3 regions of the Halomonas sp. HNIBRBA4712 genome follow, and region 3 is predicted to be linked to each of the others. Evidence: predicted binding sites of a transcription regulator. Region 3 holds the regulator's gene; each other region holds the start of a gene.
The links. The regulator PhoB, encoded in region 3, activates phosphate uptake and scavenging genes when phosphate is short. The targets are predictions, from matches to a motif close to TGTCATANNNNTGTCANA.
Positions count from the first base shown of each region.

Region 1: ppk1 (polyphosphate kinase 1) is a predicted target of PhoB. The motif match lies at 2,091-2,108, and genes of this name have one in related genera.
Region 2: ACGK9R_RS10595 (Na/Pi symporter) is a predicted target of PhoB. The motif match lies at 1,554-1,571, and genes of this name have one in related genera.

Region 1 is NZ_JBIFXR010000001.1:477,723-481,847, reverse strand. Features, by position in the region: gene tatC (twin-arginine translocase subunit TatC) at 1-111, shown strand, start outside; gene elbB (isoprenoid biosynthesis glyoxalase ElbB) at 193-864, opposite strand; gene hemB (porphobilinogen synthase) at 1,030-2,043, shown strand; gene ppk1 (polyphosphate kinase 1) at 2,189-4,125, shown strand, end outside.
Region 2 is NZ_JBIFXR010000004.1:239,078-243,202, reverse strand. Features, by position in the region: gene ACGK9R_RS10610 (heavy metal translocating P-type ATPase) at 1-182, shown strand, start outside; gene ACGK9R_RS10605 (bile acid:sodium symporter family protein) at 198-1,148, shown strand; gene ACGK9R_RS10600 (helix-turn-helix domain-containing protein) at 1,154-1,453, opposite strand; gene ACGK9R_RS10595 (Na/Pi symporter) at 1,634-2,812, shown strand; gene ACGK9R_RS10590 (hypothetical protein) at 2,817-3,056, shown strand; gene ACGK9R_RS10585 (PA0069 family radical SAM protein) at 3,063-4,125, opposite strand, start outside.
Region 3 is NZ_JBIFXR010000007.1:164,311-168,435, reverse strand. Features, by position in the region: gene ACGK9R_RS14245 (hypothetical protein) at 214-561, opposite strand; gene phoR (phosphate regulon sensor histidine kinase PhoR) at 845-2,161, opposite strand; gene phoB (phosphate regulon transcriptional regulator PhoB) at 2,165-2,854, opposite strand; gene ubiA (4-hydroxybenzoate octaprenyltransferase) at 2,950-3,840, opposite strand; gene ACGK9R_RS14225 (chorismate--pyruvate lyase family protein) at 3,873-4,125, opposite strand, start outside.

The DNA.
Region 1 (4,125 bases), on a different contig from region 3:
CAAAGCCTGCTGGCCATTCCGATGTACCTGCTCTACGAGGTCGGCCTGCTGTTCGGCCGGCTGGTGCGTCGGCGCCGGATTCGCGCCGAGGCCGAGGAGAGCGGCGAATAACGGCGACTTCTCCACGAACGAATACGCCTCTGCACGTCGAACGTGCAGAGGCGTTTTTGTTGGCAGGCGCGGGGGGGATCGCTACTTGCTGGTCTGATCGATCATCTCGCTGATCCGCTCGACCAGCTTGAAGATACCGGTGGCGGCTTCGCTGATGCGTTTGGCCTGCATATAGGCGGGTGTGGTGACTACCTTGTGCTCGAGATCGACGACGATATCGTCGACGTCGCAGCTCTTGTGCAGCCCGCCCATGGCGCTGATCGCACCGGCCACACCCGGGTCACGCCCGATGGTCACCGAAATGCCGTCGCTTAAGAGCTTCGGCACCAGCACCGGCGCGATGCACATCAAACCGATCGGCTTGGCATCCTCCTTGAAGGCGGCCAGCGGCGCCTTGAGGCTTTCGAGCACGCTCATGGCATCGCCCTGCTCGGCGAAGTCACAAAGGTTTTTGGCCACGCCAAAGCCGCCGGGCACGATCACCGCATCGAAGGCATCGGCGTCGAGCTCGGCGATGTCCTGAACCTCGCCGCGCATCAGCCGCGCCGCCTCCTTGAGCACATTGCGCGTCTCGCCCTCCTCAATCTCCTGGCTCAGGTGGTTGATGACGTGGTGCTGATCGATGTCCGGCGCGAAGGCGCGGTACTCGATGCCGAGCTGGTCAAGACGCAAGAGCGTGAGCGTGGCCTCGTAAATCTCCGTTCCATCATAAGCGCCGCAGCCGGCCAGAATCACTGCTACTTTTTTGCCCATGCCTGTCTCCCTTGATGATATCCATGCCGCGACGGCGAGCGGCCCGGTGGAATCGACACTCTAGTCACTCTCACGGGCCTTCACAAGGCGGCTTTCGCCGTAGAGCATGGCTGATATACTCAGGCCAAAGCGGCAGTTCTTGTCAGCACTTAGCGGAGATTTCCATTGAGCAGCTCAACCCCTCGCCAGTTTCCCGCCACCCGTATGCGCCGCATGCGCCGTGACGACTTTTCGCGCCGTTTGATGCAGGAGTCGACCCTGACGCCGTCGGATCTGATCCTGCCGGTGTTCGTGCTCGAAGGCGACAATCAGCGCGAGGCGGTGGACTCCATGCCCGGCGTCGAGCGCCTCTCCATCGATCTTCTCATCGAGCAGGCGCGCGAAGCATATGAACTCGGAATTCCGGCGCTGGCGCTATTCCCGGTGGTCGGCGCCGAGCATAAAAGCGAGTTCGCCGAGGAGGCCTACAGCGCGGGCGGGCTGATCCAGCGCAGCGTACGCGCGCTCAAGGCGGCGCTGCCGGAGCTCGGCATCATCACCGACGTCGCACTCGACCCCTACACCAGCCACGGCCAGGACGGCATTCTCGACGAGCACGGCTACGTGCAAAACGACCGCACCGTGGATACGCTGCTCAAGCAGGCGCTCTCCCACGCCGAAGCCGGCGCCGACGTGCTCGCGCCTTCCGACATGATGGATGGGCGTATCGGCGCCATCCGCCGGGTGCTGGAGCAGGACAACCTGCACAACGTGCGTATCATGGCCTACAGCGCCAAGTACGCTTCCGCCTACTACGGCCCGTTTCGCGATGCGGTGGGCTCGGCAGGCAACCTGGGTAAGGCGGACAAACGCACCTACCAGATGGACCCGGCCAACACCGATGAAGCGATTCACGAGGTGGCGCTCGACATTTCCGAGGGCGCCGATATGGTGATGGTCAAGCCCGGTATGCCGTATCTTGACGTAGTGCGCCGGGTCAAGAGCGAGCTTGGCGTGCCCACCTTCGCCTACCAGGTGAGCGGCGAGTACGCCATGCACCGCGCCGCCTTCGATAACGGCTGGCTCGACCCCGACGCGGTCATTCTGGAATCCCTGATGTGCTTCAAGCGCGCCGGCGCCGACGGCATTCTCACCTACTTCGCCCTCGAGGCGGCTCGCCGCCTGAACCGCGCGCGGTGAGCCGATCCGCTTGATAAAAATAGGAAAATCTTGACGTTTGATAAGCGTGACACGGAACCGTCACATTCAACCGGCAGAATCGGTAGCGACGCACTAACTTTCAAGTAGGCGCCTTGGGCGCGCGACCACTCTGCCGGGGGGACTCATGGAGATACAAACGTCGGACTCGACACCGCTTCAAGGCTTTGATGGGTCGAACAGCGAAAGCGAAGCACTGCCGCTTCGCATCAACCGCACCCCCACCGGCGTTCAGGCCAAGGAGTCTCTCGAGCAGACCGACCTGGACGACCCGGCGCTCTACTTCAACCGCGAGCTTTCGCACCTGCAGTTCAACATCCGGGTGCTCGAACAAGCGCTGGACGACGCCCACCCGCTGTTGAACCGGCTGATGTTTCTGCTGATCTTCTCCTCCAACATGGACGAGTTCTTCGAGATTCGCGTGGCCGGGCTCAAGCACCAGATCGCGCTCAACGATAATGCGCTTTCCGCCGATGGCCGACCGCCGGCGGAGGTACTGCGGGAAATCGCCGATATCGCCCACCGCCAGATTCGCCGCCAGTACCAGATTCTCAACGATACGCTCCTGCCGGCACTGGAAGCCCAGGGGCTGCGCTTTCGCCGGCGCGATCAGTGGAGCGACGGGCAGCGGGCCTGGGTGCGGGAATTTTTCGACCGCGAAATCATGCCGGTCATCAGCCCCATTGGGCTCGACCCATCGCACCCCTTCCCGCGGCTGGTCAACAAGAGCCTCAACTTCATCGTCGAGCTCGAGGGCAAGGATGCCTTCGGCCGTGCCGGCGGCATGGCGATTCTGCCGGCGCCGCGCTCGCTGCCGCGGCTGATCGTACTGCCGCGTGAGCTTTGCGCCGAAGGCTTCTCCGAGTACGTGTTTCTATCGTCGATGATTCATGCCCACGCCGAGGAGCTCTTTCCCGGCATGCGCGTGCTCGGCTGCTATCAGTTCCGTTTGACGCGCAACGCGGATTTGAGCGTCGACCCGGATGAGGTGTCGGATCTCGCCTCGGCGCTCAAGGGTGAACTCCTGGCCAGGCGCTACGGCAGCGGCGTGCGCCTGGAGGTGGCCGACAACTGCCCCGAGAGGCTGACCAATTTTCTGCTGCGCCAGTTCGATCTCGGCGAGCAGGATCTGTACCGCGTCGAAGGGCCGGTGAACCTGACCCGCATGATGTCGGTGCTCGACGGTGTCGACCGCCCGGAGCTTGCCTATCGCCCGTTCACCCCGAGCGTGCCCAGGGCGCTCAAGGAAGGAAGCCTGTTCAGCGCGATCGCAAAGCAGGACATTCTGCTTCACCACCCCTTCCAGGCGTTTTCACCGATCGAGGATCTGCTGCGCGAGGCGGCGCGCGACCCGTCGGTGCTGGCGATCAAACAGACGCTCTACCGCACCGGCGCGGACTCCTCGATCGTCAGCGCCCTGGTCGAGGCGGCAAGCCAGGGCAAGGAAGTGACCGTGGTGATCGAACTGCGCGCGCGCTTCGACGAGGCGGATAACATCCAGCTCGCCTCGCGCCTGCAGGAGGCCGGCGCCATCGTGATCTACGGCATCATGGCCTACAAGACCCACGCCAAGATGATTCATATCGTGCGCCGCGAAGCCAATGAGCTGCGCCACTATGCCCACCTGGGTACCGGCAACTACCACGCCAGAACCGCCAGGCTCTATACCGACTACAGCCTGTTGACCGCCAACCAGGCGCTGTGCGCCGATGTCCACCGGGTGTTCCAGCAGCTCTCGGGCATGGGTCAGACGCGCAAGATCGATACGCTCCTGCACGCGCCGTTCACCCTCCATGCGCGACTGGTCGAGATGATCGACCGGGAAGCCCAGTTCGCCGCCAAGGGCAAGCGTGGTCACATCATCATCAAGTGCAACTCGCTCACCGAGCCCAAACTGATCAGAGCACTCTACCGCGCATCGCAAGCGGGCGTGGAGTGCGATTTGATCATTCGCGGCATGTGCTGCCTGCGCCCGGGCGTGAAGGGTGTGTCGGAGAACATTCGCGTACGCTCGATCATCGGGCGCTTTCTCGAACACACGCGGGTATTCTACTTCCACAACGC
Region 2 (4,125 bases), on a different contig from region 3:
TCTTCTCCGCGCTCTACAATACCCTGGCGCTGACGCTGGTGGTGATCATGGCGGTGCCGCCGCTGGCGGCGGTGCTGGCCATGGCGGCCAGTTCTCTCAGCGTCACGCTCAACGCCGCGCGCTTGGCCTGGGCCGAGCCGCTCGAAGGCGGTCCTGACGCAAATCCCACCCTTTCCCGGTAACCGCGAGTTTTTCTTATGCGCCGATGGCTCTCTTTCATCGAAGCTCATCTGCTCTGGTGGGTGGTCGGAGTAACGCTGCTGGGCCTTTGCTCACCTGCCCCTGGCCTGTGGCTTGCGCCCGCCATCGGGCCGCTGCTGGCGCTTTTGATGCTGCTCGTTAGCCTGACCTTCGACGCTCACGCGGTGAAAGAGGTACTCAAGCGGCCTACGCGCCCCTTGCTGGCGGCGGTGCTGGTGTTTGGGCCGATGTCGCTGCTCGGCTGGCTGACCGGGCGGGCGTTTTTTGGCGCTAGCCCGCTGGCCGCCGGCCAGACGCTGCTGGGAGCGCTGCCAACGGATGTCTCCTCGCCGCTTTTAGTGATGATGGCCCGCGGCAACGTGGCCATGGCGGCGGTCTTCAACGCGATCAACACCGCGCTTTCGCCGTTCATCGTGCCGTTTCTTTTCCTCTGGCTGACCGGTATCGAGCTTGCAACACCGCTGGGCGCCGTCGTCGGCCAGCTGGTGCTGATCGTGCTGCTGCCGACGCTTCTGGGCGTGGCGCTGCGCACCCGCTTTTCGCGCTTTTTCGCCCGCTTCGATGGCGACTACGCCGGGGCAGGCTCAGTGATCTACCTTTTGATTCTGCTCGGCGTGGTCGGCGCCAACGCGGCGACTCTACTCGGTTATGGCGCCTACGCGCTGGTGGTCGCCGCCGCGGCGCTATGCCTGAACCTGGCGGGCTACGCCGTGGGCATGAGCGCCCGGCTGATCACCCGCGACCGCGAGGAGCTGATTGCGTTCTTGTTCACCGCCAGCAAAAAGGAGTTCGGCATCGCCGCGGCGTTCGTGGCTGCATCAAAGCTTCCGGCGGAGATCGCCGTTCCCGCGGTATTCTTCGCCGTGATCCAGATGATCACCTCGCCGCTGGCGGTGCGCTTGTTAACCCGGCGCCAGCACCTTGATCCGCAGGGCCGCGACGCTTGATCGACTTAGCGATAGCCGAGCGCTTTCCCCAGCCGCTCGGCGTGGGCGGCCACCCAGTCGCGGTCGATCGCCCCCCACTGCTTGATCACGTAGCGCCCGCTGTTGTGGCGCTCGCCTTCGGTGGGCTCGAAAACGCACTCGATATCGAGCTCGGCAAGCGTGGCGATGGTGTCCTGGGCGGTGCGCCGGGGCATCCCCGTCGCCTCCATCAGCATGGGAACGCTGTGCGTGCCCTGATCGATCAGGTAGGCAACATACAGGCGGCGATAAAAGCTCGATCGGGTCTTGCTCAAGGCGTGGGTCATGAAAGCATCCATGGATGAATCGATCGCCTCAGCATACGTGGGCGGGCGCTTATTACAATCTTCGCCCATCAGAGCCCCTTACAAACAGTGTATGCGCCGCTGTCATCACGCTGTCACCTGTGTCGCCCAACCTGAAGTGGCAAGCCTTTAAAACGTTCAATACCGTTGGAGGGTATCGCCATGGTGGACACCACCAGTCGCGCAGCGCGGGATGGGTATGCGCACCCGGGGCAGCAGGCGAAGCAGGGCCGGCTGCATCAGTGGATGACGCTGGTACTGCTGGTTTACTTTCTGATCTGCGCGGTCTCCGTGGTCGGCGACGGCTTCAAGCTCGCCACCGGCGACCAGGCCGAGCGGCTGTTTGAATTCGCCACCAATCCCTTCGTTGGTCTGATGGTCGGGATCGTCGCCACCGCCCTGATTCAATCCTCCTCGACGGTGACCTCGGTGATCGTCGGCATGGTAGCCGGGGGGCTGCCGGTCGCGGTGGCGGTACCCATGGTCATGGGGGCCAACGTCGGAACCACGGTGACCAATACGCTGGTGAGCCTGGGCCACGTCAGAAACAAGGACGAGTTTCGCCGCGCCTTCGCCGCCGCTACGGTGCACGACTTCTTCAACCTGATCGCGGTGGTGATCCTGCTGCCCATCGAGATCCTGTTCAGCCCGCTCGAGCGCTTGGCGCTGGCCATCGCCGAGCTCTTCTACGGTGACGCCAACCTGTCGATGGATAACGTCAATATCATTGGCCAGGCCACCCAGCCGATCACCGGCGCGCTCGGGCAGCTCGTTGGCGGGTTGCCGGCGGTGCTGGGGGGTATGGCGCTGATCGTGATCGGTATCGCGATGATCTTCCTGTCGATTCGCTATATCGGCAAGCTGTTGAAAACGCTGATGGTCGGCCGCGCTCGCCAGATCATGCTCAGCGCTATCGGCCGTGGCCCGATCACCGGGGTCGCCTCTGGTGCGCTGGTCACGGTGCTGGTGCAATCCTCCTCGACCACGACCAGCCTGATGGTGCCCATGGCGGGCTCCGGCGCCTTTACCCTGCGCCAGATCTATCCGTTCACCATCGGCAGCAACCTGGGCACCACCATGACCGCGCTGCTCGCGGCCACGGCAATCAGTGGCCCCAACGCGCTGTTGGCGCTGGAAATCGCCGTGGTGCACCTGCTGTTCAACCTGTTTGCCGTCCTGATCATCGGCGGCCTGCCGTTTTTACGCCTGCTGCCGGTCAAGGGGGCGCAGTGGCTGGGGCGGGTCGCCGCCGAGCAGAAAGCGCTGGCCGCCGGGTGGGTGCTGGCCGTGTTTCTTGCGCTGCCGGCCTTGCTGATCACCCTCTCCGTCATTCTGGGGTAACGCCATGAGCATCGAACACAGCATCCATACCACCTCTACCGCGGAACTCAAGGCCATGCTGAACGACTCCATGGCGCTCATCGAGGAGATTCGCATCGAGCTCGACACGCGCGATGCGCAGTCCAGGGAGATCGAAAAACTCGATACGCTGATGGTCGAGGCGCGGCCCAGGTTGCAGGAGATTCGCGGCTTCTTCGCGCTGGTGCTCGAGGAGCTCAAGGCGCGGCGCGGCCCGCACCGTTAGCGTTGGCTAGTCGAACAGGTCGCCCTGAGCGCGGGGTGGCCTGAAGTCGCGGGTATTGAGGCCCTGCTCGGCGCGGGGCTGCATGCCCCATTGGCGGCTGGCGCGCTTGAAGCGCTGCTCGATCATGTCGACGAACACGCCTTCACCGCGAAAGCGCTTGCCGAACGCCGCCTCGTTGGTCTTGCCGCCCCGGCACTGGCGAATCAGGCTCATCACCTTGTCGGCGCGCTCGGGGTAGTGGGCCACCAGCCACTCTTCAAACAGCGGCGCGACCTCGCGGGGCAGGCGTAAAAGCATCCAGCTCGCAGTGCGCGCGCCGGCGTCGCGGGCCGTCTCGATCAGCCGCTCGATTTCGTGGTCGGTCAGCCCCGGTATCACCGGCGAGATCAACACCCCTACCGGCACCCCGGCGGCGCTGAGTTTGCGAATCACCTTCAGCCGCGCTTGGGGCGAGGCCGCACGTGGCTCCAGGGTGCGCTTCAGGTCACTATCCAGACTCGTCAGACTCACCAGCACCCGCACCAGCCGGTGCTCGGCCATCTGTTTCAAAAGATCCAGATCGCGCAGTACGAGGCTTCCCTTGGTCACCAGCGTGACCGGGTGGCGGCATTCGAGCAAAAACGCGAGCAGGCGTCGGGTAGTGCGGTATTTCGCCTCGATCGGCTGGTAGCAGTCGGTGTTGCCGGACAGGTTGATCGGTCGGCAGATGTAGCCGGGTTTCGCAAGCTCCTCGCGCAGGTGCTCGAGCATGCCGGTGCGGGCGATCAGCCGGGTTTCGAAATCGAGCCCCGGCGACATGTCCCAGTAGGCGTGCGAGGGCCGAGCGAAGCAGTAGATGCAGCCGTGCTCGCAGCCGCGGTAAGGGTTCAGTGAGCGATCAAAGGAGAGATCCGGCGAATCGTTGAAGCTAAGCGCACTCTTGCTCGGCTCTTCGCGTATCTCGGTGGCAAGCGAGGTAGGGGCTTCATCCTGCCACCAGCCGTCGGGCTCGCTGACACTCACGCTTTGCGCGAAGCGGTTGGGGGGATCGAAGGTGGCTCCGCGGCCCTTGAAAAAGGGTAGGGCGGAA
Region 3 (4,125 bases):
GGGTCTTGATGGTGTCAGCGATTTTGATACGTAACGCTAGCTTCCAATCCGTGTGCGGGTTTCCAACCGTGGAATCTTCCCTGACTAACGCTTTGATCATCGCTTGGTCCAATCCTTGAACCGGTGAGCATCCTTGCAATGAGACATCCTTGTCCCTTATTTGCTCATCCTCTAAGCGTAAACCTTTGTACCTATTTTGCAACTAAATGTTACTTACGAATCGGAGTTGCGCTCTACGACTTCTTCAGGGCTCAGTTCTGCGCCCGGGTCAGTTCCTCCGATTGAATCCGGTGCTGTACCCATGGAGTCCGGCTCGCCGATGGTTTCATCGTTCGGGCCTTGGGTGTGATGATCGGTTGTGAGCTCTTCCTCAGTGTAATCAGGAGCTTCGTTGGTGTTCATATTGACACCGTGATCCTGCGTACCGTCCTGCTCGACCATGCTGTCCTGATTTTCATCAATGGAAGGATGATCCGTGGTTTGGGCAAAGGCCATCGGGCTTGCCAGCAGACCGAAAGAGATACCGAGAATTCCAGCTTTCTTGAGCAGTTCCTTGGACATCATAATCCACCTCCTGAATTGCTGTGGGTACCGCTTGAAGTAAGAGACAGTGACGTGCAATCCGTGTCGTTCACCGTTTTCTTTCTTACTCAAATCTTTGCAGATCGTATGCCATGCGTGCCAATTTAATTAAATAACAAATAAAATCAAAAACTTAAAATATTACACAAGTTGTACAAGGCATGTTGCTGATGCCACAAGAGCACGTGGATAGTGGCTAAAAATGACACATGAGCATTTTTGTACAAGTTAACGCTGCCACTTTGACACACTTGTAAAGCTTTTAACGAGCCGTGAGTACGGGGGCAATTTTTGAGACGGGAAATACGCAGCGAAAGCGGGCGCCCAGGCCTGGGTGGGAATCGATCTGCAGTTTGGCGTCGTGACGCAGCAGTACGTGCTTGACGATGGCGAGACCAAGGCCCGTTCCACCGGTTGCGGTGCTACGGCCCTTGTCGACGCGGTAGAAACGTTCGGTGAGCCTGGGGATATGCACCGGGTCGATACCCTCGCCGTTATCCTCTACCTCGATACAGGCGCCACCCTCTTCAAGGTCAACGAACCGCAGGGTGATCCGACTCTCCGGCGGCGCGTAGCGCACGGCGTTGAACATCAGGTTGGAGATCGCGCTGCGAAGCTCCTGCTCGCTGGCAAGAAGCCGGGCATCGCTTTCGATCTCGAGCTCGATCTGCTGTGGGGCTTCGTGCTGCTGAGCGGAAAGCGCCCGGGCGTCCTGGCAGATGCTCTCCAGAAGCGGCGCCAGCGCCAATGGCATGTGGTCCTTGCCGCCCTGATCGGTTTCAAGGCGTGAAAGCAGCAGCAGGTCGTTGACCAGATTCTGCATACGCCGCGTTTGCGCCTGCATTTGGGTAATGCTGCGGCCGAGTCGTGGCGGCAGCGTCTCGGCCAGATCGCTATAGGTTTCCAGATACCCCGAGAGCACCGTCAGCGGTGTTCGAAGCTCGTGAGAAACGTTGGCGACGAAGTCCCGGCGCATCTGCTCCAGGCGGTGCAAACGCGTAATGTCGCGCGCCATCAGCAGGCGCTCGTCATCGCCGTACAGGGTGATCTGACACTCGAGAATGCGACGCTCGTCGATTGGTGACGTGATCGTCAGCGGCTCGCCGTAGCTCAGCGAAGCGAAGTAGCGCACGAAGGCCGGATCACGCACCAGGTTGGTAATATGCTGGCCGCGATCGTGGGCAGCCTGTAATCCCAGCATGTCGGTCGCGGCGCTGTTCCACCACTCCAGGTCCCCGTGACGGTCGAGCATGACTACGCTGTCGCGCATCGCTTCAGAAGACTCCTGAATGCGCGAAAGCGTCGCCCGCAGCCGATTCTGGGTGATCCGTTGGCTTTTCTGGTAGCGGTAAAGGCGATCGAGCAGATCGCCCCAGAGCCCCGCCGCCGCGGGCGGTTCCTGATTAGGGGTGAGGGTCAGCCAGCGGTAGAGCGCGCGCAGCTGGCGTAAGTGGTAGTAAAGGCAAACGGCCAGCCCCGCCGCCAGCCCGATGCCCGGCGCATCGAACAGCCATCCAACGATCACGCCCAGCGTGGCAAGCCAGGCGACGCGCCATAACTCCCGGCTCCACAGATGCACGGCTTACGCCCGAGCGGAGAAGCGGTAACCCGTGCCACGCACCGTCTGAATCAGATTCTGATGGGCATCGCCAAGGGCCTTTCGCAAACGACGAATGTGAACGTCCACGGTGCGCTCCTCGACGTAGACATTGCCACCCCACACTTGATCGAGCAGCTGGCTGCGGGTATAGGCGCGCTCCTGGTGGGTCATGAAGAACTGCAAAAGGCGGTACTCGGTCGGCCCCATATCGAGCGCCTTGCCGTGGGCGCTGACCCGGTGACTCACAGGGTCGAGCAGCAGCCCGTTGATCTCGACCGGGTCCTCCATGCCGCGCGGGGTGGTGCGTCGGAGCACCGCCTTGAGCCGCGCGACCAGCTCGCGGGGAGAGAACGGCTTGGTGATGTAGTCGTCGGCGCCCGCCTCGAGGCCCTGGATCTTGTTGTCCTCTTCGCCCTTGGCGGTGAGCATGATGATCGGAAGCTCGGCGGTGGCCTCCTCGCGCTTCAAGCGCCGGGCCAGCTCGATACCGCTGGTGCCGGGCATCATCCAGTCGAGCAGCAGCAGATCCGGCTGGTGATCCACCACCAGCGCGTGGGCATCCTGAGCGTTGTCCGCTTCGAGCACGCGATAGTCGGCCATCTCCAGGGCCACCGCGATCATTTCACGGATGGGCGCCTCGTCGTCGACGATCAGAACGGTCCTGGCGGTCATGGGCGGGCCTCACGGTGTAAAGGCAAAAAGGGGTCGATGACGTCTCGGTGACAATCACACCATGAGCGGGTGACAGTTTTATGACAACGGTAACATTAGCCCGCCACCGGCCAGAGGCTCAAGCCAAGCCCGGCAAAGAGTACGAGCCCCGACCAGTGGTTGTTCAAAAAGGCCTGGAAACAGGCGTCGCGCTCGCGCTGCACGATCAAACGCTGCTGGTGCACGAAGGTCGCCGCCATCGCCGCCAGCCCCAGCCAGAAAAAGCCGCCAAGGCCCGTGCGCCAGCCCACCCAGGCCAGCAACAGTAGTGTGGCCAGCTGTAAGAGCCCGATGATGAGCCGGTCGGCCTGACCGAACAGCACCGCGGTGGACTTGATGCCGATCTTCAGGTCGTCGTCGCGGTCGACCATGGCGTACTGGGTGTCGTAGGCGACGGTCCAGAGTACGTTGGCCAGAAACAGCCCCCAGGCCTCGAGCGGCACGTAGCCAAGCGTGGCGCCAAAGGCCATCGGGATCGCCCAGGAGAACGCCGCGCCGAGCACCACCTGGGGGAAGTGGGTATAGCGCTTCATGAAGGGGTAGGCAGCGGCCAGCGCCAGCCCGCCGACCGAGAGCATCACGGTAAACCAGTTGGTCAACAGCACGAGGATGAACGACACCGCCACCAGCGCGATGAACAGCACCTTGGCCTCGGCCTCGCCGATGCGCCCGGTCGCCAACGGCCGATTTTTGGTGCGTTTGACGTGGCCGTCGAAGTGGCGGTCGGCGTAGTCGTTGACCACACACCCGGCCGCGCGCATGGCGTAAACGCCGGCGACGAAAATCAACAGCACCTTGCGCCCCGGTACGCCCTCGGCGGCCAGCCACAGCGCCCAGAGCGTCGGCCACATCAAAAGCCAAGTGCCGATGGGCCGGTCCAGGCGCATCAGGGTGATGAAGTCGCCCAGCCGGGACCACCCGGTCGGGCGCAGCAGAGAACGGTCCATGCCTACCTCACGAAGATAAAATCGCCTCTAGCCTAGCGCGAAGCCATGCCAAGATCATCCGCCATGGTGGATAAAAACGCCTCCTGCACCAGAAGCGATAGCCCGCCGTGATAGAACACCGAGCGCCGCGCCCAGAGGGCCTGTACGCCTGCCGGTGCCTGGCGCTCGGCGAAGGCCGTGGGCTGGGCCGTAGCGTAAAGCGGGCCGCGCACCAGATCCGGCTGGCGAAACAGCCAACTGCCCAGCGAGCGCTCGCCCAGGGTATCGAGATGCTGGCCCGTCAGC